4 regions of the Melaminivora jejuensis genome follow, and region 1 is predicted to be linked to each of the others. Evidence: predicted binding sites of a transcription regulator. Region 1 holds the regulator's gene; each other region holds the start of a gene.

What was found. Region 1 encodes FNR, which switches genes on or off when oxygen is low (the NO sensors DNR and NnrR bind a similar motif). Its sites were predicted from a motif close to TTGATNNNNATCAA; they were not measured.
Region 2: a site for FNR is predicted at 4,678-4,691, ahead of IDM45_RS12805 (hemerythrin domain-containing protein). Genes of this name have one in related genera too.
Region 3: a site for FNR is predicted at 2,580-2,593, ahead of IDM45_RS08260 (cbb3-type cytochrome c oxidase subunit I). Genes of this name have one in related genera too.
Region 4: a site for FNR is predicted at 4,072-4,085, ahead of IDM45_RS03675 (OmpW/AlkL family protein). Genes of this name have one in related genera too.

Annotation. Positions count from the first base shown of each region.
Region 1 is NZ_JACWIJ010000002.1:1,293,125-1,300,163, forward strand. Features, by position in the region: partial or broken gene IDM45_RS18245 (putative bifunctional diguanylate cyclase/phosphodiesterase) at 1-988, opposite strand, end outside; gene IDM45_RS06240 (HD-GYP domain-containing protein) at 1,048-2,319, opposite strand; gene IDM45_RS06245 (sulfite exporter TauE/SafE family protein) at 2,446-3,195, opposite strand; gene hemN (oxygen-independent coproporphyrinogen III oxidase) at 3,199-4,581, opposite strand; gene fnr (fumarate/nitrate reduction transcriptional regulator Fnr) at 4,748-5,491, shown strand; partial or broken gene IDM45_RS06260 (branched-chain amino acid ABC transporter substrate-binding protein) at 5,638-6,764, opposite strand; gene IDM45_RS17570 (hypothetical protein) at 6,901-7,039, opposite strand, start outside.
Region 2 is NZ_JACWIJ010000002.1:2,709,522-2,716,560, forward strand. Features, by position in the region: gene IDM45_RS12785 (MarR family winged helix-turn-helix transcriptional regulator) at 1-355, shown strand, start outside; gene IDM45_RS12790 (efflux RND transporter periplasmic adaptor subunit) at 457-1,716, shown strand; gene IDM45_RS12795 (DHA2 family efflux MFS transporter permease subunit) at 1,718-3,286, shown strand; gene IDM45_RS12800 (dienelactone hydrolase family protein) at 3,356-4,051, opposite strand; gene IDM45_RS12805 (hemerythrin domain-containing protein) at 4,111-4,614, opposite strand; gene IDM45_RS12810 (hypothetical protein) at 4,771-5,355, opposite strand; gene IDM45_RS12815 (CsbD family protein) at 5,399-5,614, opposite strand; gene IDM45_RS12820 (ABC-type transport auxiliary lipoprotein family protein) at 5,847-6,539, opposite strand; gene IDM45_RS12825 (MlaD family protein) at 6,569-7,039, opposite strand, start outside.
Region 3 is NZ_JACWIJ010000002.1:1,723,840-1,730,878, reverse strand. Features, by position in the region: gene IDM45_RS08270 (c-type cytochrome) at 1-202, opposite strand, end outside; gene IDM45_RS08265 (cbb3-type cytochrome c oxidase subunit II) at 214-879, opposite strand; gene IDM45_RS08260 (cbb3-type cytochrome c oxidase subunit I) at 869-2,530, opposite strand; gene IDM45_RS08255 (sensor histidine kinase) at 2,702-3,754, opposite strand; gene argH (argininosuccinate lyase) at 3,831-5,315, shown strand; gene IDM45_RS08245 (Bug family tripartite tricarboxylate transporter substrate binding protein) at 5,440-6,426, shown strand; partial or broken gene IDM45_RS08240 (alpha-2-macroglobulin family protein) at 6,482-7,039, shown strand, end outside.
Region 4 is NZ_JACWIJ010000002.1:717,134-724,172, reverse strand. Features, by position in the region: gene IDM45_RS03690 (efflux RND transporter periplasmic adaptor subunit) at 1-337, opposite strand, end outside; gene egtB (ergothioneine biosynthesis protein EgtB) at 545-1,939, opposite strand; gene egtD (L-histidine N(alpha)-methyltransferase) at 2,028-2,969, opposite strand; gene IDM45_RS03675 (OmpW/AlkL family protein) at 3,374-3,994, opposite strand; gene IDM45_RS03670 (DUF808 domain-containing protein) at 4,124-5,113, opposite strand; partial or broken gene purL (phosphoribosylformylglycinamidine synthase) at 5,262-7,039, opposite strand, start outside.

The sequences.
Region 1 (7,039 bases):
GAATGGCCGAATCTGAGGCACCCGGGCGAAGCGTGACATCGCCCACCCAGAATCCCTGCAAGTCCCAGGCTTGCTCCACCTGGCGCAGAAAGGAAGCTGCCGGCCTGTCCAAATCGATCATGGCGGTGACCGGTCGGCTGAGCAATTCCAGCTGCCGGGCCCCCAGCAACTCGCAGCCACTGGGGTTGATGCGCACCAACATGCCCCGGGTGTCTGCAATAAAAATGGCGTCCAGGCTGGATTCGAATACCTGGGCTGCCAGCTGGAGATTGGCCTGGGCCTGGATTTGCCCGGAAATGTCGCGATAAACATGGATCCGGCCAGCCGGCTTGCCGTGAATCAGCTGCGGCACAGAGCGCAGCTCCACCACAGAACTGTCACGCAGGCGAAACACATGCGTGGCTTCAAGCAGCGGCTCGCGCCGCAGTGTGGCCAGGCTTTGCCTGTATGCAGCCACATCCTCAACCTGGGCCTGCATGTGGGCGTGGATGGCGTCGTCATCACGCCGCCTCAGCAGTGCGTCGGGCAGTTTCCAGATCTGCACCAGACGATGGTTGAACGCTCGGATACGCCCCTGCAGGTCGCACGACAGGATGCCATCTGCAGCGCAATCCAGAGTGGCGCGCAGTTGGGACAGCAGACCCTCCAGCTCCCGCGTGGAGTTTTCGCTTTCGGAGCAGTCCTGCATGTACATGGCAAGCAGGCTCGCGCCCTGTGTACTGGATGCATCCTGCACAGGAGGAACAGCCTGAATCCAGCGCTCAACGGGGATTTGCTCACCACGCTGCGGGTTCCAGATACTGGTGCATGAATGGATGCCGGCAGCGATTTCCGTTGCCGATTGCTCCCAAAACAGCAGATCCTGCGGAGCAGAAGCAAGCTGATGCACAGAGCGGCCCACCATTTCTGCGACAGGCCTGCCCAACAGCTCGCCCGCCGCCCGGTTGGCATAGATCACTTCCAACGTCGCCGCATCAATCAGCCACATCGCCTGTGGCCAGGCGTCAGCGATGCTGTGCCAAGTGCCGACGGGCAGAAGGGGAAAATTCATGGATTTGCGTCCCGCTCAGACTTTGCCGCTGCGCGCTCGAAATAGTAATGAGTGCGAGAACCCGGCTGCAACTGAGCCAGAACGTCGAACGGCACCTGCACTGGACGCAGACTGCGCCGTATGCCCAGGCCTGGGCTGTGAAGCAGCTCGATCGTGTGAATACCAGCGCCCGGCATGTCCGTGGCGTGTATCCTGACCACCGGCTTCAAGGGATGGGCGGGATCGACCTTGACCACCAGGCCATAGCGCCCGTCCAGCAGCTGGATCAGGCAGCCAGGGGGATAGACGCCCATCATGCGAATGAAGGTGGTAAGAATGCCTGGGTCGAAACGATTGTTCTGCCGTGCATAAAGCTCGGACACCGCCTCATGGGGCGTCAGAGGCTGGTTTCCAAAGAGTGGGTTGCACAACCGCTCATAGGTATTGACCAGAGCGAGAATCTGCCCGCTGCGTCCAATCTCATCACCCATCAATTCCAGAGGGTGACCGCTGCCATCGGCAGCCTCGTGGTGCTGGGCAATGGAGATGAGCACATCGCTGGACAAGCCCATCTGCTGCCCCAGCGCGACCGATTCACCCACATGGGCGCGGTAGCGTTGCAACTCGACGGCGCTCAAAGGGGCGCCAGGCTCAGCGATGTGCATCGGCATGGTGATCTTGCCGACATCGTGCAGCAGCGCCGCCAAACCCAACTCCTGCAGCACCGAGCCATGCATTCCCAGCGCGCGCCCCAACAGCAACGCCAACACCAGGACATTGACTGCATGGGCCGCGGAACCTTCGACGTGACTGCCGGACAGTAGGCAGATGACGTGGCACTCCGCCTCGGCCAGCTCGTCGATGCAGGCGTTGACCAGGCCTTCGGCAGCCTGTCGAGCCCGGGCCGGTTGACGTACCACCTGGATCGTCACCTGTTCGTATGCTGCTGATGCCAGCTGGTATTTGACTTCAAAGGCGGGCAGACCTGCCGCGTCATTGCCAGCAGCAGCATCCTGGCCGGATTCGGCAAGACTTGACTGCCCACAGGAAAGGGCGTCGCCACCATCGGCAACCTCTCCCGAAGACTGCAACTCTTCCTCGTGGAGGGAGCTTCTGGCCGGCAGGTAATGCAGCGTTACCAAACCCAGCTCACGCAGAAGGTCGATCTGCTCGACCGAGGTGATACGGAAACTGCCAGTCGGGAAGGGATGTTGCAGCCAGCCCAAGGGCAGCTGGATGAACATGCCTATCCGCAGCTCGTCAACCTTGATCGGGATAGAAGAATTCACAGGAGCAGGAAAAGGGTTGGGCCATGCAAGCAAAAAATCGATCGCGCCTGATTATCACCATGCTTGCCACCACGCCAGAGCTTGTGCGCAGGCCAGCGTTGACTATCTGCAGGAAGTCAAGCCATTTCAAACAACACACCAGGGAGCCGGCTGCCCGTGGACGAGGTTCATCCACAGCGCCCAGCCGCCCAGCACGCACAGCACCAGCCCTGCCAGGCGTGCGCCCCATTCCTGGGCATTTCCGGGCAGCCCGGAGCGCAGCCGCAGCCAGACCCACGGGCCAGCCACCAGCCATAGCCCGCTTCCCAGGCCGAACAGCACCATGCACAGCGCACCGGCGAGCAGGCCGCCGCTCAAGGCTGCTGTCATCAAGGCCGTGTACAGCAGGCCGCAGGGCAGCAAGGCCCAGGCCATCCCGGCAAGCAGCAGACCTCCAGGCCGCGCAACCACAGGCTGGGTAACACGCCACAGGCGTCTTCCAGCTGCCTCGATCCAGGCCGGCTGGCGTGCCTGAGCCAACATGGCCAAGCCCCAACCCATGACGGCCACATGGGTCAGTGTCCATAGAGGGCGTAGCGCCATGCTGTGCCCACTCAACCAGGCCAGCCTGTCCATGGCGTAGGCAGCAAGCGCCCCAGCCATGCCGTAGCCGATCAGGCGCCCTACATGAAAGATGACAGTACGGCGCAGCACCACACCTGCCAAGGCTGCCGAACCGTGCGGTTGCCATTGCACTGCCTGCTCGCCGGGAGCCAGCCCGGCCTTTCGCTGCCCGGCTCCGGTCAATGCTCCGCAGGGAGCGGCGCACATCGTCAGGCAATGCGTGCCGCCGGCCAGTCCCATGAAAAATACCGTGGATGCCAACGCCCAGAACATGGATCAGATGATTCGCGAAAACCGGGCGCGGTTCAGATTGGCTTGCAGGTATCTGTCGAACACCATGGCCACGGCACGCACGAAGTACCAGCCCATCGGCGTGACCGTGACACCCTCGTCATTGAGGGTCACCAGGCCCTGCTCGGCCATACCCTGCAGCTGCTGCAGTTCGGAATCGAAGTAGCTGCGGAAATCGATCAGCCAGGATTGCTCCAGCGGCTCGAACAGCAGCTTGCCCTGGCACATCAGCGCCATGATGGCCGCGCGGCGTACCAGATCATCACGGCTGAGCGCCAAGCCCCGGGCGATGGGCAGATGTCCCCGGTTGATGGCATCGTAATATTCATCCAGCGTCTTGACGTTCTGGCTGTAGGTCGCGCCCACCCGGCCAATGGCCGAGACACCCAGAGCAATGAGATCGCAATCGGGCTGTGTGCTGTAGCCCTGGAAATTGCGATGCAGCCGCCCCTGCCGCTTGGCGACAGCCAGCGCATCCTCGGGAAGTGCAAAGTGATCCATACCTATATAGGTATAGCCGACCTCATTGAAGATATCCAGCCCCAGCGCCAGCATGGTCAGCTTAGCCGAAGCCATGGGCAACTCGGCCGTCACGATGCGGCGCTGTGGCTTGAAGCGCTCTGGCAGATGGGCATAGGCATACATGGCGATCCGGTCGGGACGCAACTGCGCCACCTGCCTGAGTGTGCGCTCAAAGGACTCCGGCGTCTGCCGGGGCAGGCCGTAGATCAAGTCCACGTTGATGGATTCGAAGCCCAGGCGACGCGCACTCTCCACCAGCGCGAACACTTTTTCCGCCGGCTGGATGCGATGCACGGCCTTTTGCACTTCGGGATCGAAATCCTGCACCCCGAAGCTCAGGCGGTTAAAGCCCAACTCAGCCAGCAGGGCCAGACGCTGCTCGTCCACGGTGCGCGGATCGACCTCGATGGAGTATTCCCCGCCAGGCACCAGCGTGAAGCTGCGCTTGATCATGGACATTAATTCGCGCAGACCATCGTCGGACAGGAAGGTCGGCGTGCCGCCACCCAGGTGCAACTGGCTAATCTGCTGCCCGACACCGCAATGCGCGGTGTGCAGATCGATCTCGCGACTGAGGTAGCGCAGGTAGACGTCGGCGCGCTCCGGATGGCGTGTGATGATCTTGTTGCACGCGCAGTAGTAGCACAGCGACTCGCAGAACGGAATGTGTACGTACAGGGAGAGCGGCAGAGCCTTGCCTACCGAGCCGACCCGGCGCTGCTGCAGCGCAATGACGTACTCATCCTCGCCGAACGCCTCGACGAACCGGTCAGCCGTCGGATAGGAGGTGTAGCGGGGGCCGGAGACGTCAAAGCGGCGCAGCAGCTCGGGGGTGACAACAGTCATGATGAGAATTCCTTGCGTAATTTGTCACTGTGCCCCAGGGGTACCCTATGGTCTTGATTATGATCAAGCCCACACCATGTCGGAAAAATGACAATCCCGGGCTCCGACACTTATCCTGCCCGGGGTCAATGACGAGGCAGCGCACGTTCGGAGGTAAGCTCACGCCATGAAAAGGGAAAACACGCCGCCCCAGCTCCAGGCCATCAAGGTGGCCTGCTCCAACTGCAACCTGCGTGAACTGTGCATGCCGGTCGGTCTCGAAGAGCACCAGCTCAAGCGCATCGACGATGTGGTTGCCATGCGTCGCAAGGTCAAGCGTGGCGGCACCCTGTTTCGTAACGGAGAGGCGTTCACCTCCCTGTTTGCGATCCGCACGGGATTTTTCAAGACCTGCGTGGCCACGGAGGATGGGCGCGATCAGGTCACCGGTTTTCAGATGGCCGGCGAGATCATCGGTCTGGACGGAATCGTCAACGATCATCACACCTGCGATGCCGTGGCACTGGAGGATGCGGAAGTTTGCGTCATGCCCTTTGACCGCATCGAAGAGCTGTCGCGCGAGGTGACGGCACTGCAGACGCATGTCCACAAGATCATGAGCCGTGAAATCGTGCGCGAGCATGGCGTCATGCTGCTGCTGGGCAGCATGAGGGCCGACGAGCGCTTGGCAGCCTTCCTGCTGAACCTGGTGCAGCGTCTGCACGCACGCGGTTTCTCCCAATCCGAATTGATCCTGCGCATGACCCGCGAGGAAATCGGCAGCTACCTCGGGCTGAAGCTGGAAACCGTCAGCCGCACCTTCTCGAAATTCGTCGAGGATGGCATCGTCGAGGTCAAGCAGCGCCATGTCCGCATCGTGGACACGGCAGCACTCAGGCGCATCGTGAACAGTCAACAGGCCTGTCACTGACACGACCCTGCAAGCGCTCCTCAACCCGGGCTTGAAAACGAAAAAGGCAATGTGCTGCGGCACATTGCCTTTTTCCTTGCGCCCGCGATCTGCCTCTGGCCTGCACGACGGGCAAGCCGAAGGCCGCAGATCAGCAGATCAGCAGATCAGTTCATAGGCGTCTTCTTGCCATCCGGATAGTGGTAGAGAGTGATGGCCGGGTTCTTCATCTCTCCATTGGATTCAAAGGCGATATTGGCCGTCACGCCCTTGTAGTTCGACTTGAGCAGTTCGGGGATATAGACCTTGGGATCCCAGGAGCCGGCACGCTTCATGGCATCAGCCAAAAGCATGGTGGCGTCATAGGTATAAGGGCTGTAGATCTGGTATTGATTGGGATATTTGGCGTCGTATTTGGCTTTCCACGCCATGCCGCCAGGCATCTTGGCCAGAGAAGCCCCCCCTCGGCACACACCATATTGCTCAGGGTCTTGGCGCCAGCCGTCAATTTGGCGATCTCGGTCGTACACAGTCCATCACCGCCAAAGAATTTGACATTGCTCATGCCCAACTGCTCCATCTGACGCAGCATGGGGCCAGCCTGCGGATCCATGCCACCGTAGAAGATGGCATCGGGATTCTTGGACTTGATGGCTGTCAGGATGGCCATGAAGTCGGTGGCCTTGTCGGTGGTGAACTGCTCATCCACGACCTTGATGCCCTTTTCTGCAGCCACCTTCTTGAACACGCTGGCCAGGCCCTGGCCATAGGCCGTGCGGTCATCGACGACGGCCACTGTCTTGAGCTTGAGCGTCTCGGAAGCATAGGCCGCCAGACCCGCGCCCAATGCGTTGTCATTGGCAATGATGCGGAACGTGGTCTTGTAGCCCGGCTTGGACAAGTTGGGGTTGGTGGCAGCGCCAGTAACGTGCGGGATGCCGCAGTCGTTGTAGACCTTGGCTGCAGGGATGGTCGTGCCCGAGTTCAAGTGGCCCACAACACCGGCTGCCTTGGCGTCGCACAGCTTTTGCGCGGCAGCAGTACCTTGCTTGGGATCGGCTGCGTCGTCTTCGGCCAGCAGTTCGAACTTCACCTTCTTGCCGCCAATGGTGAAGCCTTGGGCATTGAGTTCCTCCACGGCCATGCGGGCGCCGTTTTCGTTGTCCTTGCCGTAGTGCGCCTGCGGCCCCGACAGAGGGGCAACGTGACCGATCTTCACCACCTCCTGGGCGGAAGTCACAGCGGCAGCGGCTGCGATGGCAGCGGCCACGGTCAGTTTCAACTTCAATTGCATATATGTCTCCAAAGAGTGCGCTGGAAATATTGTGTGGTCACAACGCGCTGGAACATAGCGCAATTCAACCCAGCCAACACTAGGGAACACACGAAATTCATATCGATACCACACAGGGATATTCCCTGCCATCGATTCACGGCTTGTGGCGTTCTCCAGCCAATTCCTGTGCTACGGCTTCATAGACCGACTGACGCACCACGGTTTCGACTTCTTCGCGCAGACGTGGCACCAGCGAGCGCGTCTGCTCCAGGGTCACCCGGGCGATGGCCTCG
Region 2 (7,039 bases), 1.4 Mb from region 1:
GCTGGGTGAGCACGCCAGCGCCAGCAGCGCCCTGGCGCGCGAGTGCCACATCGACAGCGGCGCACTGACCCGCCTGCTTGATCGCCTGGAGGCCAAGGGCCTGGTGCAGCGCGAGCGCGCCGCGCACGACCGGCGCGTGGTGCTGGTGGCCCTGACCGATGCCGGCCGGGCCGTGGCCAGCCAGCTGCCAGCCCTGCTGGGCGAGGCGCAGCGCCAACTGCTGCACGGCTTCGACGAGGACGAGCAGGACGCGCTGCGCGCCGCGCTCGACCGGCTGGAAGCCAACCTGCAAAACCTGGCCACCGCTGCGCCGGATAGCCGGGATGGCCTGGGTCACCCCTCAAAAAATCAATAAAAACCCGCTCAAACCCTTACCAGGCAAGCGCTGATAGCTATCTTTTTTGCTGATGGCTGGCTATGCCGGGCCGGCTCTCTTTTCTCTTTTCACACAACACCATGAACGCACCCCAAGCCGCCGCCCCGCTTTCGTCCCTGCAGGCCCGGGGCCGGCGCAAGCGCGCTCTGGGACTGCTGGCCGGTGTGGTGCTGGCCGGCGCCGCCGCCTTTGCCGTCTATGACTGGCTGGTAGCCAGCCACTACGAGCACACCGACAACGCCTACGTCCAGGGCAATGTCGTGCAGATCACGCCGCAAACCGGCGGCACCGTCATGGCCATAGCCGCCGACGACACCGATTTCGTGCGCGCCGGCAGCACCCTGGTGCAGCTCGACCCGGCGGATGCGCGCGTCGCCCTGCTGCAGGCCGAGGCCGCGCTGGCCCAGGCCGTGCGCCAGGCGCGCACGCTGTACGCCAACAACGAGACACTGGCCGCGCAGATCCGCCTGCGCCAGGCCGATGCCGCCCGCGCCCAGGCCGACATCGAGCGCGCCCAGGCCGAAGTGGCCCGCGCGCAGGACGACGCGCAGCGGCGCCAGCAGCTGGCCGGCGCCGGCGCCGTCTCCACCGAGGAGATGAACCACGCCCAGACCCAGCTCACGGCAGCGCGCACCCAGCAGGCTGCCGCGCAGGCTGCCGCAGCAGCGGCTCAGGCCGGCATTGCCGCTGCGCGCGAACAGCTGGCCAGCAACCGCGCGCTGACCCAGGGCGTCGAAGTGGCGCAGCACCCCAGCGTGCTGGCCGCTGCCGCCCGGCTGCGCGAAGCCTGGCTGGCCAGCCAGCGCACACAGCTGATCGCCCCGGTCGATGGCTATGTGGCGCGGCGCAGTGTGCAGCTGGGCCAGCGCGTGGCTGCCGGCAGTCCGCTCATGGCCATCGTGCCGCTGCGCGAGGTCTGGGTGGACGCCAACTTCAAGGAAAACCAGCTGCGCAACCTGCGCCTGGGCCAGCCGGCCACGCTGACGGCCGACCTGTACGGCAAGCAGGTGCAGTACCACGGCACGGTGGCCGGCCTGGGCGTGGGCACGGGCGCGGCCTTTGCCCTGCTGCCGGCGCAAAACGCCACCGGCAACTGGATCAAGGTGGTGCAGCGCGTGCCGGTGCGCATCGCCCTCGATGCCGGGCAGGTCGCCGCGCACCCGCTGCGCGTGGGCCTGTCCATGAACGTCGAAGTGGATACGCGCCAGCAGGACGGCGCCGCGCTGGCCGAGGCGCCGCGCAGCGCGCCGCTGGCGCAAACGCGCGTATTCGACCAGCTGGGCGACGGCGCCGAGGCCGAAGTGGCGCGCATCATCGCCGCCAACCTGGGCAAGTCCTGACATGGCCGCCGCGCCCGCACCGGCGGCGCCGCTGCCGCCGCTCACTGGCAGCGCCCGCGCCTGGGGCACGCTGTCGCTGTCGGCGGCGGTGTTCATGAACGTGCTGGACACGTCGATCGCCAACGTCTCGCTGCCAGCCATTGCCGGCGACCTGGGCGTCAGCCCCACGCAGGGCACCTGGGTCATCACCAGCTTTGCCGTGGCCAATGCGATTTCGGTGCCGCTCACCGGCTGGCTGTCGCAGCGCTTCGGCCAGGTGCGGCTGTTCGTGGCCAGCGTGGTGCTGTTCGTGATCGCCTCGCTCTTGTGCGGGCTGGCGCCCAACATGGCGCTGTTGATCGCCGCACGCGCACTGCAGGGCTTCGTCGCCGGGCCGATGATCCCGCTGTCGCAGTCGCTCCTGCTGGCCAGCTACCCACGCGCGCTGGCCGGCCTGGCCATGGCCATGTGGTCGATGACCACGCTGATCGCACCGGTGATGGGGCCGCTGCTGGGCGGCTGGATCACGGACAACATGAGCTGGCCGTGGATTTTCTACATCAACGTGCCGGTGGGCATTGCCGCCGCCTTCACCACCTGGGCCATCTTTCGCCACCGCGAGAGCGAGCGGCGCAGCCTGCCCATCGACTCCATCGGCCTGGCGCTGCTGGTCATCTGGGTAGGCGCCATGCAACTGGTGCTGGACATCGGCAAGGAGCACGACTGGTTCGCCTCGCCGCTGGTCGTGGCCAGCGCCCTGGTGGCCGTGGTGGGCCTGGCCGCCTTCCTGATCTGGGAGCGCGACGAGGCGCACCCGGTGGTCGATCTGACGCTGTTTCGCAATCGCAACTTCTGGGCCGGCTCGCTGGCGACTTCGGTCGGCTATGGCCTGTTCTTCGGCAACGTGGTGCTGCTGCCGCTGTGGCTGCAGCAGCACATGGGCTACACGGCCACGCAGGCCGGGCAGATCATGGCGCCGGTGGGCCTGCTGGCCATGATTTTGTCGCCCATGGTCGGCAAGAGCATTGGCCGGGTCGATCCGCGCCGCTACGCCACCTTTGCCTTCGTGGTGTTTGCCATCGTGCTGTGGATGCGCTCGCGCTTCAATACTCAGGCGGACTTCGCCACCATCATGGTGCCGACCATCATCCAGGGCATCTCGATGGCGTTCTTCTTCATCCCGCTGGTGACGCTTACGCTGTCGGAGATCGAGCCGGCGCGCATCCCGGCGGCCTCGGGCCTGTCCAACTTCATGCGCATCACGGCGGGCGCCATCGGCACCTCGGTCACCACCACACTGTGGGAGCGCCGCGCCACGCTGCACCATGCGCAACTGGTGGAGAACCTGCGGCCCTCCAGCCCCGGCTTCGAGCAGGCCCTGGCGGTGCTGCGCGCCGCCGGCATGAGCGACGCCCAGGCGCTGGCGCAGATGGAGCGCATGACCACGCAGCAGGCCTTCATGCTGGCGGCCAACGACATCTTCTACCTGTCCGCCGTGCTGTTCATGGTGCTGATCCCGCTGGTCTGGCTGGCGCACGCGCCGCGAGTGCAGGCCGGCGGGGCGGCGGATGCGGCGGCAGGGGCGCATTGAGCCACCAAGACGCTCCTAATTGCTACATTAAAAGTAGCTGCCAGCGCTTTCCAGACAAGGGCTGACGCCTTATTTGGCTTGCAAATGCCGCCCCAGAAACTCCACCGTTCGCGCCCAGGCCAGCTGCGCTGCCGGCGCGTCGTAGCTGGCGCGTTGGTCGCAGTGGAAACCGTGGTCGGCGTCGTACAGCTGCACCTCGACCTGCGGGTGCGCGGCGGCGAACTCCTGCACGCCCTTGAGCGGGATGAAGTGGTCGCGCCGGCCAAAGTGCGCCAGCACCGGCACGCGCGGCGTGCGCGCCAGCTCGGCGCGGGTGGTCATGCCGCCGCCGTAGTAGGGCACGGCGGCTGACAGGCCCTGCAACTCGCAGGCGGCGCGCCAGGCCAGCAGGCCGCCGTAGCAAAAACCCATGACCGCCACGCGCGCGCCGCTGTCGCGGGCGGCGTGGTCGATGGCCGCCTGGATGTCGGCCAGCACGCCGGGCGCGGGCAGGGCCTCCACGGCGGCCTTGAGCTGCTTGCCGCGCTGCATGTCGGCCTCGCCATAGCCCAGCTCGACACCCTTTTCCACGCGGGCGAAGGTGGACGGCGCCAGCGCCAGCCAGCCCTGCGCCGCCAGCCGGCCAGCCACGTCGCGGATGTGGCTGTTGACCCCGAAAATCTCCTGCAGCAGCACCACCGCGCCGCGCGGCGTGCCTTCGGGGCTGACTTGCCAGGCCGGCACGCAAAAGCCGCCCTCGGCCACGATGTCGATCCACTGACCCATTGATGCACCTCCTTGCCATGCAGGGCAGACAAAAAAGGGCATTGTGGCCGGCGCGGCGCTCAGGCCGGGGCGGCTTCGGCCTCGCGTTCGGCTTCGGCTTCGCCCGAGGAGCAGGCGCCGCCGCAGCCGTGGATGGGTTCGGCGGGCAGCGCGGCCGGCTGATGCACCACGCCAGTGGCCGGGTCGAAGCCGACGCGCCGCAGGTGCGCCGCCAGGGCCGCGTCCATGCTGTCGGTGTGCTGCGGGAACCACACCGTCAGCTCCTCGGCCATGGTGCGCAGCACGCGCAGATCGCCCTGCGCGCCGCCCTCGCGCATGATGTTCAGCACGGCCTGGTGCTGCAGGCTGTGGCAGTTGCCGGCGGCGAACTGCGTGGCCTGCATCCAGCGGTCTTCCTGGGCGAAGTGCTCTGCCGTGTGCTCGACCAGCGCCTGCCAGGCGGCAGGCAGGCCGGCGTCATCCGCCGCCTGCACGGCCTGCAGCAACTGGACGAATTCCTGGTGCGTCTCATCCATGCGGGGCAAGTCCAGTGCCAGCTCTTCGCTCCATTGCAGTGTCGCCATGTCGTGCTTTCTCCGTTCAAACCTTGAAGGCGCGCGAGCCTACGGGCGTGGCAGGAAGTGGCATTGACTCAGGTCAACACCAAGCCTCATGGCAAAGCGCCAGGAAAAAAGCCCCGCCTGGGCGGGCGGGGCTTTGCGGCAGTAGCCGGGGACGGGTCATTGCGCGTATTCGCGCTTGGCGTCGGCCACGCACTTGTCCTTGGCGTCGCCGCTCAGGCTATCGCAGCGCTCCTTGGCAGCCTTGTAGTTGGCCTCGCGCATTTCCTGTGCAGCGTCCTTGCGGGCCTCGGCCACGTTGGCCTGCTTGGCCAGGTTGGCATTGCTGGGCGCGGGCTTGGACTCGGCCAGCGAGACCTTGGCCTTTTCCTTGGCAGCCACGTGCGCTGCCTTGGCGTCCTTTTTGCAGACATCCTTGGCATTGCCCGACAGGTCATCGCACTTTTCCTTGGCGACTTCGTAGTCGGCATCGGCGCGTGCCTCGTGTACCTTGTAAGTGTGCTTGTCGCTGGGCTGGTACTGGGCCTGCAGTTCGGCCTTGGCGACCTTCTCGTTGCCCTTGGCCTCTTTTTCGCACACGTCCTTGGCGTTGCCCGACAGGGCATCGCACTGGGCCTTGGCGGCCTTGTAGTCGGCTTCGATGCGTTCCTCGGCGGCCTTGTGCTCGTCCTTGGTCATGGCTATGCCGGAAGTGGCCAGCAGGCCGGCGATGGCCAGGGCCATCAGGTTGCGCAAATGTTTCATGGTGTTGTGCTCCGGACAGTGGGTGGTGCGGGCAGAGGCGGCCTCAATCCCAGCGGAAGTCGGGATTGGCACGCTCCCAGTGGTTGAGCTGGTCTTCGGCGGCTTCCTTGGCCAGGCCGTGGCGCTCCTGCAGCTTGCCCAGCATCTGGTCGCGCTTGCCGGCGATCACGTCCATGTCGTCGTCGGTCAGCTTGCCCCACTGCTCCTTGACCTTGCCCTTGAACTGCGTCCAGTTGCCCTTGATGCGGTCTTCATTCATGGCTGCTCTCCTTCGGTGGGTGAAATGTCTGGTGTCGATCGCTTCGTGCCAGGGTGGCTGCAAGCGATGGAAAGCACTGTAGAAATCACCCGGCAGCCGGTGCGTCGGCTCGGACAGCGGCGCAGCGTCAGCGCAGTGCCAGCGCCGCGTGTAGGCGGCGCGGCTGGTCAGGGCGTGCGTGTGCGTCGTGCGCCAGACGCTGGACGTCCAGGCAGCCCAGGGGCGCGCTCCTTCAGCGGCCCGAGCGCTGCACCCAGTCGGCCAGCTCCTGCGCGGCCTGCGCGGCGGCCTCGGCCAGGGCGCGGGCGCCGCCGGCGGCATCGGGCGTGCTGGCCGGGCGCTGCACCACGAACAGGCGCTGGGCGACCAGCACCTCGCCGCGCGCGCTGTTGTCGGCCAGCAGCGCGCGCAGGCGCAGCAGGCCGTGGCTGCGCTGGGGCGACTCGAAGACCTGGCTGAACTCTTCGAGCTGCACGCGCAGCACCGTGGGCATCCGGGCACGGTCGGCCAGCATGGCCAGGCCGTCGTCGCCCGAGAGCACGGCGCGGCCCTGGCCGAGCTGCTCGCGCAGCGCCTGCTGCACCAGGATGGCCGGCGGCTGGCTCCAGCGCGCCTGGGTGTAGGGCTGCAGCTGCTGGGCATTGGCATAGGCCAGGCGGTACAGCAGCGCCGAGCTGGCCTCGGGCAGGCCGGTAGCCTCCACGTCGGCCAGCGCCAGCGGCGGCAGGGCCTGGGCCTGGGCCGGCGCGGCTGCAGCAGTCGCGCTGCCCGGGCCGAAGTCATAGACGTCGGCGCGCTCGGGCGGCTTGGGCAGCACCGAGCAGGCAGCCAGTGCCACACTGGCCACAGCCAGAAAAATCAAACGAAAAAGCCCTGAAACCCTTGTCAGACAAGCGTTAACAGCTATATTTTTCATAGTATCCATGGGATCTCCCGGGCGGTATGCAGGCGCCTTCACGGCTGGACTGGCGGCGCGACGAAGCCCGGCTCGCCCGGGCCGGCGGCAGCGCGCCCCGGGCCGTAGAGCAGCGCCTGCGGGTTGTCGCTGATGCCCGAGGCAGTGCGCCCCAGGCGGCGTGCGGCGCGGGCGGTTTCGTCGGCGGCGTGGTTCAGGCGCGGCAGGGTGACGCGGCCAAAGCGGTCAGCCGCCTCGGCCAGCGACTTGGAGCTGCTGGCGATGGCATCGACCGGCCCGCCCTCGGCGCTCAGAGTGCGCACGGTGGCGCCGATGTCATCCGCCGTGCGCCCGGCACTCTCGCCGGCCTGGCGCAGCGCGGCCAGCGTCTGGCGCGCGTCCTGCGCCACCTGCGGCACGGCGGCCAGCGCCGGGTCGAGCCGGGTGTCCACCGTGCGCTCCAGCCGCCGGGCCAGTTGGCTGACGTTGCCGGCAGCGCTGCCCAATTGCTCCAGAGCGGTGGCAAAGCG
Region 3 (7,039 bases), 430 kb from region 1:
CCGGGCCGGCCAGGTCGGCCACGGTGCGCTGGTCGCCCAGGCGCGAGTGCGTCAGCGGCTCGGACAGGAAGATGTAGAGCACGCCGAAGACCACCAGCGCCAGGGTCACGCCCACGGCCAGCAGCGGGATGGGGCGGATGCTTTCCTCGGGATCGGCGTGCTCGCGCTGCTGCGCCTTCCAGTCAGGTGACGGTTGTTGCATGGCGGGCCTCCTCAGGATGCCGCCGCCGGTGCGGCGGCAGGGGCGGGTGCAGGAGCAGAAGCAGGAGCGGGGGCAGCGGCGCCGGCGGCATCCTTGGGCTCGGGCGGCAGCACCGGGTAGCTGCGGTTGAGCGACTGCAGGTACTTGACCAGATCCAGCGCCTCGGGCGTGGCTACGACCACCTTGCCCGCCGGCGTGTAGCCCGGCGGCAGTTTCAGCACCTCGTCGCCCGCCTCGGCCTTGTTCTTGATGTCGAACAGATAGGGGTAGGACGGCATGATGGAGCCGGGCACGTAGGCGCGCGGCTGGTACAGGTGGCCCAGGTGCCAGTCGCGGCTGGGCTGGCGCACGCCGATGTTCATCAGATCCGGCCCGGTGCGCATACTGCCCAGCAGGTGCGGACGGTCGTAGCTGTAGTCGGCGGGCACGGTGGCACGGCCCCAGCCGCGTTCGGCATCAGGCCCGAAGCTCTTGTCGCGCGGCTGTTGCGTATGGCAATAGACGCAGCCGTTGGCGATGTAGCTGGCGCGCCCGCGCAGCTCGGCGCTGGTGTAGGGCTTCAGACCCTCGGGCGGCTTGACATCGCGCACCTGGATGTAGGGCAGCACCACCAGGGCGGCGGTGGCCAGGCCGAGCGTCACCATGGCGCCGGCGGCGAGTTTGACTTCATTCTCCATGAGCCAGCTCCAGTTTCTGTGCGCGCTTGGCTGCAAACAGCGCCGCACCCGTGCGCTCGGGGCCGAAGCGCAGCGCCATGGCCAGGAAGTGGCCGACAAAGATGACCTGGCTGGCCACCATCAGCGCGCCGCCCAGGCTGCGCGACTTGAGCCACGGCATGGTCACGGCCACCGAGTCCATGAAGGGGCGGGCCGCATCCAGCATGTACACGCCCTGCAGCCAGCCGCCATACGACAGGCCGATGAAATAGATCAGGATGCCGATGGCCGCCAGCCAGAACTGCAGCGTGATCAGGCGCGGATACGGCCACTCCCAGTGCAGCACGCGCGGCATCATGAAATAGATGGCGCCAAACAGCACCATGGTCACGAAGCCATAGGCGCCCAGGTGGGCGTGGGCCACGGTGAAATGCGTGAAGTGCGTGATCTGGTTGATCGAGCGCAGCGCCTCGAACGAGCCCTGCACCGACGACAGCATGTACATCAGCCCGCCGAACATCATGAAGCGCAGCGTCGGCGAGTGGCGCGCCAGGTGCGTGCGGCCCCACATGGTGCCGGCCATATTGATGGAGAACGCCGCCACCGGCACGATCATCATCATGCTCTGCACGATGGACAGCGTGATCAGCCAGCCCGGCACCGGCCCGCCCACCAGGTGGTGGCCGCCGACCTGGGCATAAAAAAACGCCAGCGTCCAAAAGCCCAGGATGGACAGGTTGTACGAGCGCACCGGCCGGGCAATGATCTTGGGCAGGAAGTAGTAGATGGCGCCCACGCTCACCGGCGTGAACCACAGGCCCAGCACGTTGTGGCCGTACCACCAGTTCATGGTCGCCTGCTGCACGCCGTAATGCACGCCCGGCAGCTTGGCCACCAGGAACAAGAGCGTGATCCACAGCAGGGCTGCGACGTGGTACCAGACGGTGACGTACAGCGACTCGACCTTGCGGTTGACCAGCGTGTAGAGCACCGGGCCGATGATGCAGACCATGCCGGCGACGATGAACAGGCCGATCTGCCAGGGCATCTCCAGGTACTCCATGCCATCCGTCCAGCCCGCGCCGATGGCGCCGATGCCGCTGGCAATGGCGATGTTGATCAGCGCGCCGCCCAGCATGACCCACATGGCGCCCATCAGCGGCGTGCGCAGCAGGCGCGGCAGCAGCCAGATGATGACGCCCAGCGAGGCGTTGGTGATCCAGCCATAGAGCACGGCTGTGAGGTGGACGGTGCGAATGCGGCCAAACGTCATCCAGGCCTCGCTGACCAGCCAGTCGGGCATGTGCAGCTTCAGCGATGCCGTCAGGCCCGCCACCGAACCCAGCACCAGCCACATGCAGGCAAAGGCGATGAACATGAAGACCGGGAAGGCGCTGGAGCGGTCGGCCTCCTGGCGCTGCTCCAGCTCATGCGCGTCGGGCAGGTGCATGGGCGCGTCGCCCTTTTCGGCGGCGGCCGCCTGCAGCTCGGCGCGCTCGCCCGGCTGCAGCGCCGGGTCGTCCACCTTGCCAATCTCTCCGTTGGCGAAGATGACCGAGGCAGCCCTCGGGTTTTCCATCAGCAGGCCCTTGCGCATCGACCAGATGAACACGAACAGTCCAATGATCGACAGCAGGAAGGCGCCCAGCAGGCTCATGACGGCACTGTCCATGGCCGGTTTCCTCTCTGGTTCTCGAATGGCGCGTGCCGGGCGCCGAAACTTGATGCAACGCAAGGGAGCAAAAGCTCACCCGTGCTACGCATGGCCAGGTGATTGTAAAGTTCAAGTTACATGAATCTTTGTAGGGGCAGGGCTACAACCCTGCTTGCCGAGCAGTCAAGCTCAGGCGCGCAGCGGCAGGGTGATGCGCACGTGGTACAGGCCCTTGTGCGCGCTGGCGCGGAAGTCGCACTCGATGTCGTGCAGCAGGCGCAGGCGCTCGCGCACATTGGCCTGGGCGATGCCGTGGCCGGCAGGTGCCGGGGTGCCTGCAGCGCGCCGGGGCAGGGTGTTGGTGATGCCTATCCGTACCTGGCTGCCGCGCAGCGCGGTGCTGATGCGCAGCTTGGCCAGGCCCTGCTCGTCGGGCTCGACCCCGTGCCGGACGGCGTTTTCCACCAGCGGCTGCAGCAGCAGCGGTGGCACCAGGGCGTTGCCGGCGCGCGCATCGAGCTGCCACTGCACGCGCATCCGCTCGCCAAAGCGCACCTGCTCGATGGCCAGGTACTTGCGCGCCAGCTCCACCTCCTCGTCCAGCGTCACCGCCTCGCCCTGCTCGACCAGGGCCTGGCGGAACAGATCGCTCAGGTCTTCCAGCAGCGCCTCGGCGCGCGCCGGTTCGTCCCGCACCAGGGCGATGGCGCTGTTGAGGGTGTTGAACAGGAAGTGCGGTCGGATGCGCGCCTGCAGCTCGGTCAGGCGCGCCGTGGTGGCCGCCGGCAGCCGGGCGCGCGCGCGCAGCGCCAGCACGGCCACCAGCAGCGTGGCGATCAGCGCGCCGCTGGCGGTGCTGGCCAGCCAGGGTGCGGCGCCGTCCAGCACGGGCGCCAGCAGCGCGCACGCGCCCAGGCCGGCCAGCGCGCCCAGCAGGGCGCCGGCGGCGTACTGCAGCGGCTCGGCCAGCCGCGCCAGGACAGGCCGGGCAGCGCAGGCAGCCAGCAGCCAGGCCAGCGTGGCCGGCAGCGCGCCGCCGGTCAGCAGGGCCAGCTGCGCCAGCCAGCCCTCGAAGCTGTCGGTGCCGAACATGGCCGCCACGCCCAGCAGCAGCTGCACCAGCAATACCGCGCGCAGCACCACGCCGACCTGGCAGGCATCGAAGACCGGCGCCCGGCCCGCCGCCGGCGCGCCCCGGGCGGCGGCGGGCGGGCGGGTCGATAAAATTTGCCGCTTTTGCATTTGCGCTCCCGCATCTGTCCTGCCACCGTGGCGCCCGCTCTGGCGCAGCCGCATCTTCACCGGATTATTGCCCTCCATGTCCTCTGCCGCCGTTCCGCCTACCCAGCCTGCCCAGTCCTCCCAGCCCTCCCAGGATCAGCTCGCCACCAAGGCGCAGGCCTGGTCGGCGCTGTTTTCCGAGCCTATGAGCGATCTGGTCAAGCGCTACACCTCCAGCGTCTTCTTCGACAAGCGCCTGTGGCAGGCCGATATTGCCGGCAGCCTGGCGCACGCCGGGATGCTGGCCGCGCAGGGCATCATCAGCGCCGAGGATCATGCGGCCATCGAGCGCGGCATGGCGCAGGTCGCCCGCGAGATCGAGGCCGGCGAGTTCGACTGGCAGCTCGACCTGGAGGACGTACACCTGAACATCGAGGCGCGCCTGACGCAGCTCGTGGGCGACGCCGGCAAGCGCTTGCACACCGGCCGCAGCAGGAACGACCAGGTGGCCACCGACGTGCGCCTGTGGCTGCGCGGCGAGATCGACCTGATCGCCGGCCTGCTGGCGGATGTGCAGCGCGCGCTGGTCGAAGTCGCCGAGCACAACGTCGATGCCATCCTGCCCGGCTTCACTCACCTGCAGGTCGCCCAGCCGGTGAGCTTTGCCCACCACCTGCTGGCCTATGTGGAAATGTTCGCGCGCGATGCCGAACGCATGAACGACGTGCGCCGGCGCGTCAACGTGCTGCCGCTGGGCAGTGCGGCGCTGGCCGGCACCACCTATGCGCTGGATCGCGAGCGCGTGGCCAAGGCCCTGGGCATGGACGGCGTGTGCCAGAACTCGCTGGACGCCGTGAGCGACCGCGACTTCGCCATCGAGTTCGCCGCCGCCGCCAGCCTGGTCATGGTTCACATCAGCCGCCTGTCCGAGGAGCTGATCGTCTGGATGAGCCAGAACTTTGCCTTTATCCGCATCGCCGACCGCTTCACCACCGGCTCCAGCATCATGCCGCAGAAGAAAAATCCGGATGTGCCGGAGCTGGCGCGCGGCAAGACGGGCCGCGTGGTCGGCCACCTGATGGGCCTGATCACCCTGATGAAGGGCCAGCCGCTGGCCTATAACAAGGACAACCAGGAAGACAAGGAGCCGCTGTTCGACACCGTCGATACGCTCAAGGACACGCTGCGCATCTTTGCCGAGATGATCGGCGGCCAGCCCGATCCGGCCACAGGCGCCAAGAGCGGCGGCATCCAGGTCAACCGCGAGAACATGCGCGCCGCCGCCCTCAAGGGCTATGCCACGGCCACCGACCTGGCCGACTACCTGGTGAAAAAGGGCCTGCCGTTTCGCGACGCGCACGAGACCGTGGCGCACGCCGTCAAGGCCGCACTGGCGCAGGGCGTCGATCTGGCGCAGCTCAGCCTGGCGCAGCTGCAGGGCTTCCACCCGGCCATCGAAGGCGATATTTTCGAGGCCCTGAGCCTGGAAGGCTCGCTGAACGCGCGCAACACCCTGGGCGGCACGGCGCCGGCCCAGGTGCGTGCGCAACTGCAACGCCATCAGGCACGCCTGAAGGCTTGAAAGCTTTTATCGACTATCAAAAACAATAGCTGTCAGTGCTTGCCTGGTAAGGGTTTGCGGCTGATTTCACTGTTATTTTGATGCTTTTTGCCCGGTTTCCAACCCTGATCCTGCGAGCACTGCCATGACCCTGACCCGACGCCGACTGCTGGCCCACACCCTGGCGGCCAGCGCCCTGCCTGCCGCCCTTGCCGCCCAGGCCGAGGGCGCGGCCAGCGCCAAGACCTTGCGCATCCTGGTGGGTTTCCCGCCCGGCGGCGGCACCGACGCCATCGGGCGGCTGCTGGCCGAGAAGCTGCGCGAGCAGCTCGGCATGACCGTGGTCGTGGAAAACCGCCCCGGCGCCGGCGGCCAGATCGCCGCGCTGGCGCTCAAGAGCGCGCCCGCCGACGGCAGCGTGCTGTTTCTGACGCACGACCACACCATTTCCATCCTGCCGCAGGTGGTCAGGAACGCCGGTTTCGAGCCGGCGCGCGACTTCGTTGCCGCTGGCGGCTTTGCCACCTTCGTCAACGGCCTGGCGGTCTCGCCCGGCACGCCGGCCAAGACCTTCCCGGAGTTCGTCGATTGGGTCAAGCGCAAGCAGGGCGGCAAGAGCGCCATCGGCATCCCGGCGCCGGCCTCGACGCCCGAGTTCCTGGTCAAGCTGCTGGGCCAGCGCTACGGCCTGGATCTGGTGTCGGCGCCGTACCGGGGCAGCGCGCCCATGATCGGCGACATGCTGGGCAACCAGATTCCTGCCGGCATCGCCTCGGTACAGGATTTCATCGAGAACCACCGCGCCGGCAAGCTGCGGATGCTGGCCGTGCTGGGCGGCAAGCGCCAGGATGCGCTGCCCGACGTGCCCACTTTCGATGAGCTGGGCCTCAAGGGTTTCGAGGACACGCCCTACTACGGCTTCTATGCCCCGGCGGGCACGCCCGAGGCGCAATTGACGCGCTTTTCCCAGGCGCTGGCGCAGGTCGTGGCGCAGCCGGCAGTGCGCGAGCAATTGGTCAATATGGGCCTGACGGTGGGCTTCATGACACCGGCGCAATTGGCCGAGCGCGAGCGCGCCTACACGGCAGTGTGGACGCGCATCATCCGCGACTCGGGCTTCACGCCGCAATAAGACACTCCTGCACGCGCCGGGCGCCCGGCGCAGCACCTGCGACAAAGGAACGCTCATGTCCTCCACCACCACATGGCGAACCGCCCGCACGCTGGCTGCGCTGTGCCTGATGGCCAGTGCCCCGCTGGCGCAGGCGCTCAGCGTGACCAGCGTGTCGCCGCAGGGCGAGGTGGCGCAGGTGCGCCAGGTGGTCGTCAAGTTCGATGGCGCCGCCGTGCAGTTTGGCGATGCGCGCGCGCCGGCACCCTTCACCCTGGCCTGCAGCGATGCCGACGCCGCGCGCGGCGCGGGCCGCTGGAACAGCGAGCGCGAATGGGTCTATGAGCTGGCGCAGGATCTGCCGCCCGGCGTGCGCTGCACCCTGAGCGCCAATTCAGGCTTCAAATCAACCGCAAACCAGCTACTGGAAAGCGCTTCCAGCTATCAATTCAATAGTGGCGGGCCGTTCGTCCAGCAGGTCTATCCCGGCTCCTGGCAGGACATCGACGAGGAGCAGGCCTTTGTGCTGCGCCTGAACGGCCCGGCTGCGCCGGCCAGCGTGGCCGAGCATGTCTGGTGCGTGGCCGAGGACGTGGGCGAGCGCATCCCCGTGCGGCTGCTGGAGGGCAAGGCG
Region 4 (7,039 bases), 580 kb from region 1:
GCGGCACCAGCGCGGCGGTGACCGAGGGCGTCACCGTGCCCAGCGCATCGATCACGATGGGCAGCTCGCCCTGCACCGCACGCGCCGCGCCGACGGTGCTGGCCGGCATGGCGCCGCCAAAGACCATGCCCACGCCCGGCACCCCGCTGCCCGGCGCGCCGCCCGGCCCGGCAGGCGCGCGCGCGCGCTGCACCAGGTACCACGACAGGGCGGCCAGCAGGGCGATCAGCGCCAGCGCCACCAGCACGGCGCGCCAGCGTCGAGGCCGGCGCGCTGCCGGGAAGGCAGCAGGGGCGGGATGCTCGGGAGAATCAGCGGAGTCAGCGGAAACGGCCATGCGAAACAGCTCGGCAGGGAGCTAGACAGTGACGGGGCAGTGTTCATCCTAGCAGCCCCGGCGCCGGCTGGCGGGCGCTCACGCCGCACTGATTTTCAGCATGAAAATTGGCTCTAGTCCAATGCTGGCAAGCGCTGGCAGCTATCTTTTTTGCAAACTTGCAAGAGGCGGGAGAGCGCCCGGCTTTACCCGGTTTTTACCTCGCCTTCACGGCTGCGCCACCCCGGCGCTGCTGCGCGCCAGGCGCAGGCCGGCAAATTGCCAGCGCGCTGTGGCCGGGAAGAAGTTGCGGTAGCTGGCGCGCACATGGCCCGCTGGCGTGGCGCATGAGCCGCCGCGCAGCACGTACTGGTTGACCATGAACTTGCCGTTGTACTCGCCCACCGCGCCGGGCGCCGGGGCAAAGCCCGGATAGGGCGCGTAGCTGGAGCTGGTCCACTCCCAGACATCGCCCAGCAGCTGCTGCAGCGCATCGGCCTGCGCTGGCGGCTGCGGTGCCGGCAGCGGGTGCAGCACGCCGGAGTCGGCAAAGTGGCCGGCCTGCGCGTGGCCGGCCCCGGCACCTGGCAGGCTGCGCTGCGCAGCCACCTCCCACTCGGCCTCGGTGGGCAGGCGCGCGCCGGCCCAGCGGGCGTAGGCGTCGGCCTCGAAGTACGACAGATGCACCACCGGCTGCGCCGGCGCCAGGGGCTGGCCGCCGGCCAGGGTGAATTCCTCCCAGCCCTGGTCTGTCGCCTCTGCGGTGCGGCCCGGATGAGCGGCGCGGCGCCAGTACAGCGGGTGCTCGATCTGCTGGCTGCGCAGCCAGTCCCAGCCCTCGGCCAGCCACCAGCCCGGCTCGTGGTAGCCGCCGGCCTCGACGAAGGCCAGGTATTCGGCATTGCTGACGGGCCGGCTGGCCAGCTCCCAGGCGTCCAGCCAGACCTGGTGGCGCGGCAGCTCGTTGTCGAAGGCAAAGCCGGCACCGGCGTGGCCGATGCGTGCCAGGCCGGCCTCGAAGCGCTGCCAGCGCAGCGGCGGCACCTCCTGCGGCACCGTCTGCTGTTGCGCCGCCGCCTGCCGATACGCCGGCCAGGTCGGGTTGCACCACAGCAGGTGCTTGATGTCGGTGGCGATCAGTTCCTGGTGCTGCTGCTCGTGCTGCAGGCCCAGCTCCAGCAGCGTGGCCAGCCCGGCGCTGTCGGCAGCGTCGGCGCAGCTGCCCTGCTGCAGCACCTGCTCCATGCGCTGCTCGACGTTGGCGCGCCAGGCGCGCACCGTGGCCAGGTCGGGGCGCGTCAGCAAGCCGCGCTGGGCGCGCGGGTGCTGGCGGCCCACGCCCTGGTAGTAGGAGTTGAACAGCACCCGGAAGGCCGGATCGAAGGGCGCGAACTGCGGCTCGAAGCGCTCCAGGATGAAGGTCTCGAAGAACCAGGTGGTGTGCGCCAGGTGCCACTTGACCGGGCTGGCCTCCAGCATGGACTGAGCGGCGCAGTCCTCGGGCGACAGCGGCGCGGCCAGGCGCTCGGTGGCGGCGCGCACGGCGGCAAAGCGCTCGCCGGCGCTGCCGCCTGCGGGCGTGGACGCTGAGGACACGGGCAGATCGCCGGACGACAGTCGCATGGTGTTTCCCTCGCTTGCTGGATGCTCGTTCGTGGATGGGCGCGGTCATGGCCGGGCCGTGCGCCCGGAGGCTCAGGCTCAGGCTCAGTCAGGCCCGGGCGTGGATCAGGGCGTACCAGCCGCGCTCGTCCGTCCAGGCCTGGGGCTGATGGAAGCCGGCGCGCTGCAGCATGTCCAGAAAGACCGGCAGCGGGTATTTGTAGCTGTTTTCCGTGTGGATGCGTTCGCCCCCGGCGAAGTCGCGCCCGCCGCCGGGCCAGCGCACACTCTGCGGCCCGCAGGCGGCCAGGTGCATCTCGATGCGCGAGTCGGCCTCGTTGAACAGCGCCACGTGGCGCCACTGCTGCGGCGCAAAATCGCTGCCGATCAGGCGGTTCACGTGCGCCAGGGCATTGCGGTTGAAGGCTGCGGTCACGCCGGCGGCGTCGTCGTAGGCGGCGCGCAGCACGGCCCTGTCCTTGGGCAGGTCGATGCCGATCAGGAGGCCGCCCCCGGCAGCACCGCCCGCCGCGTCGCCCCGGGCCAGCGCGTGCATGTGGCGCAGCAGCGCCAGCGCCGCCGGCGGGTCGAAGTTGCCGATGGACGAGCCGGGATAGAAGACCAGCCGCTGGCGCTCCGCGATGCCCGGCGGCAGCTGGATGCCTGCCGTGATGTCGCCGCCCACGGCGCGCGCGTCCAGGGCGGGCAGCGCCGTGCGCAGCCGCGCCACGGCATCCTGCAGGTAGCCGGCGCTGACATCCACGCCCACATACTGGCGCGCGCGCAGCAGCCGGCACAGCACCAGCGCCTTGGCGCAACTGCCAGCCCCCGGCTCGATGACCACGCCCGGCGTGCCCACAGTGTCGGCAATGGCGCGGGCATGGCGCAGCAGCACGGCGCGCTCGGTGCGCGTGGGGTAGTACTCGGGCAGGCGCGTGATGGCCTCGAACAGCTCGGAGCCGCGCTGGTCATAGAAATACCGGGGCGAAATGGCGGCCTGCGGGCGCAGCAACTGCGCGCTGATCTGCGCACGTTCGGCCACCGGCGCCAGCGGCCCGGCGCGACTGCCGCCCTCCCCGCGCGGGAGATCAGCGCCTGTGCGGCAGGGTGGGACAGCGGGGCGGCAGGGGCAAGGGCAGCGACAGACATGGCCGGCAAGACTGCGCCCCAATGGACTGCCCGTGCGCCGGCCAATGCACCCGGGCGCGGTAGGACAGGGGCGCAAGCTGCCCTGCAGACCCGTCCAGGGCCACAAAATCATGGTCAAAACCGGCCCAAACCCTTGCCAGGCAAGCGCTGACAGCTATGTTTTACAGAGCAAAAAAAAAGGCTGATGCCCAAAAGCATCAGCCCACAATTGCACCATGAAGAGCCGCCACGAAAGCGGCGTTTACCTTGTTGTTGTCCCTCTCTGACTTCTTGTTCTCATGCGTGGCCCTCAGGCCAACGCAGGCCTCAGAAGCGCCAGCCCAGGCCGACGCCGGCCAGCACCGGATCGACCTTGAACTTGCCGATCTTGGCGCCGGCAGACTTCACGTCGGTGCTGATATAGACCTTCTTGACATCGAAGTTCAGGTACATGTTCTTGGACAGCGGGATGTCCACGCCCAGTTGCAGCGCGCCGCCCCAGCTGTTGCGGCCCACGTCGGCCTGCAGGTGCGCCACGGCAGGGCTGAACTTCACGCTGGAAAAGCGCGTGTAGTTGATGCCTGCGCCGACATAGGGCTTGAAGCCGCCGAAGTTGGTGAAGTGGTACTGCGCCAGCAGCGTCGGCGGCAGATGCTTGAGGCTGCCGATGTCGGCGCCGGCGGAGCGGATGTCCTGCTTTTGCGGATAGGTCAGGATCAGCTCGGCGGCGATGTTGGGCGTGAAGAAATAGCTCACGTCCAGCTCGGGGATGAACTTGTTGTTGATCGACAGATCCAGGTTCGGGTTGGTGCTGCCGCCATTGGCGCTGTTCAGGTGGACGGCGCGCACGCGCACCATCAGCGGGCCTTCGGCGGAGGACTGCTGCGCAAACGCAGCGCCCGAGGTCATGGCACACACGGCGGCCAGGGCGAGCAGGGTCTTTTTCATCATGTTCGGGGGCTTGTTGGAGAACACGGGGACGACCCCCGTGCAAACCATTAGGCCCACGAGCAAATTGCTCAGGTTTGCCTCAGATCAAGCTTTGCTGCACTGCATACACTTGCCATCCGGCGGTGTTCACCTGGCGCCACGCAGGCGCTGCACCAGCGTCCAGCCGGCCAGCGCCAGCGCACCGGCCACCACCCCCACCAGCGCCCCGAGCAGGTGCGTGGCCAGGAATTCCCACAGGCCGCCCAGCGGCCAGCCGGCGAGCTGCGCGCCGGCGTGCTCGATGGCGCGCGCCAGCGGCGGCACGCCATGCACGATGATGCCCCCGCCCACCAGGAACATGGCCGCCGTGCCGGCCACCGTCAGGCCCTTCATCAGCCTGGGCGCGGCGCTCACCAGCACCTGGCCCACGCGGCGCGCCAGCGCACTGCCCTTGCCCATCAGCCACAGGCCCACGTCGTCCATTTTCACGATGCCGGCCACCAGCCCGTACACGCCCAGCGTCATGAACAGGGCAATGGCCGACAGCACTGCCAGCTGCTGCATGAAGGGGGCCTGCGCCACCGTGCCCAGGGCGATGACGATGATCTCCGCCGACAGGATGAAGTCGGTGCGGATGGCGCCGCGCACCTTGGATTTTTCCAGCTGCGCGATATCGGCCGCCGTGGCCGCCTTGCCGCCCAGCCGGGCCAGGGCGGCCTGCGCGGCCTGCTGCGGGTCGGCGTGGGAGGCCTGCTTCCAGTGCGCCAGCTTTTCCACGCCCTCCAAGCTCAGGTAGGTGCCGCCCAGCATCAGCAGCGGCGTGATGGCCCAGGGCGCCAGGGCGCTGATGGCCAGCGCTGCCGGCACCAGGATGGCCTTGTTGACCAGCGAGCCGCGCGCCACGGCCCAGACCACCGGCAACTCGCGCTCGGCGCGCACGCCGCTGACCTGCTCGGCGTTCAGCGCCAGGTCGTCGCCCAGCACGCCGGCAGCCTTTTGCGCCGCCATTTTGGTCATGACAGACACGTCGTCGGCCATGGCGGCGCTCTTGCGCGCGGCCAGCTTGGACATCAGGGCTACGTCGTCGAGCAGCGTGGCAATGTCGTCGAGCAAGGTCAAAAGGCTGGCACCGGCCATTGGGCGCACTCCGCAAATGAAAAAAGGTGGGCGATTTTGAACAAAAAAAGCCTCCAGCGCCCGTCGGACGAGCGCTGGAAGCTATGTTTTTTGCAGAACCCGGCCAGGCGTCAGAAATCGGCGCCGTAGCCCGCAGCCAAAGGCCGCATCATCCCACCCAGCGCCGCGCGTTGCGCCAGATGCGCATCCAGGGGCTGTACGCATCCAGCCCGCCCGTGGCGGCCAGGTCGGTCCAGCTCATCTGCACGTTGCGAAACACCCGCTCCGGGTGCGGCATGAGGGCGGTGAAGCGCCCGTCCGCCGTGGTCACCCCGGTCAGGCCGCCGGCGCTGCCGTTGGGGTTGAAGGGGTAGCGCTCGGTCGGCTGGCCCTGGTGATCGACGTAGCGCAGCGCCGGCAGCACGCGCTCGGCGTGGCCGCGCCAGCGGAAGTTGGCATAGCCCTCGCCGTGCGAGACCACGATGGGCAGGCGCGTGCCGGCCATGCCCTGCAGGAAGATGCTGGGGGACTGCAACACCTCGACCTGCGACAGCCGCGCCTCGAAGCGGTGGCTCTGGTTGGTCGTGAAGCGCGGCCAGTCCTGCGCGCCGGGGATGATGTCGGCCAGCTCGGCAAACATCTGGCAGCCGTTGCACACGCCCAGGCCGAAGGTGTCCTGGCGGGCGAAGAACTGCTGGAACTGCTCGGACAGGCGCTCGTTGAAGGTGATCGAGCGCGCCCAGCCTATGCCCGCGCCCAGCGTGTCGCCGTAGCTGAAGCCGCCGCAGGCGACGATGCCGGCGAACTGCGCCAGATCGGTGCGCCCGGCCTGCAGGTCGCTCATGTGGACGTCGTGCGCCTCGAAGCCGGCCTCGGTGAAGGCGTAGGCCATCTCGACGTGCGAGTTCACGCCCTGCTCGCGCAGCACGGCCACGCGCGGGCGGGCGCCGCCGGTGCTGACGAAGGGCGCGGCCACGTCCTCGGCCGGATCGAACGTCAGGTGGACGTGCAGGCCGGGATCCTGCGGGTCGCCGGCGCTGGCGTGCTCTTGTTCAGCGCACTCGGGGTTGTCGCGCTGCTGGCAGATCTTCCAGCTCACGGCGTCCCAGACCTGGTGCAGGTCGGACAAAGTGGCGGCGAAGATCTTCCTGGCATCGCGCCAGACCTGCAGCTCGCCCTTGCCCTCGCCCACGGGGCAGCTGGCCGGGCGCGTCTTGCCGACGAAGTGGCTGCACACGGCCAGGCCGTGGGCGCGCAGCACCTGCATGACCTGGTTGCGCTCAGCCGTGCGCACCTGCAGCAGCACGCCCAGCTCCTCGTTGAACAGCGCGCGCAGGGTGAGCTCCTCGCGCCGGCCACTGACTTGCTGCGCCCAGTTCTTGGCGTCGCCCGTCTCCATGCGGCTGTCGGTGATGCCGTCGCCCTCGGTGACCAGCATGTCCACGTTCAGCGCCACGCCGACATGGCCAGCAAAGGCCATCTCGGCGGCAGCGGCCAGCAGGCCGCCGTCGCTGCGGTCGTGGTAGGCCAGGAGCAGGCCGCCCTTGCGCAGCGCGTTCACGGCATCGACCAGGGCGATGAGGTCTTTGGCCTCGTCCAGATCGGGCACGGCGCCGCCGTCCTGGCCCAGCACCTGCGCCAGGATGGAGCCGCCCATGCGCATCCGGCCACGCGACAGATCGACCAGCACCAGCGTGGTGTCGGCCTCCTGCGCGTCGAGCTGCGGCGTCAGCGTGCCGCGCACATCGGCCAGGGTGGCAAACGCCGTGACGATCAGACTGACCGGCGAGGTGACCTGGTGCTGCGCGCCGGCTGCGTCGCGCCACTGCGTGCGCATGGACAGGCTGTCCTTGCCCACGGGGATGGAAATGCCCAGCTGCGGGCACAGCTCCATGCCGACGGCTTTGACCGTCTCGTACAGCGCGGCATCCTCGCCCGGCTCGCCGC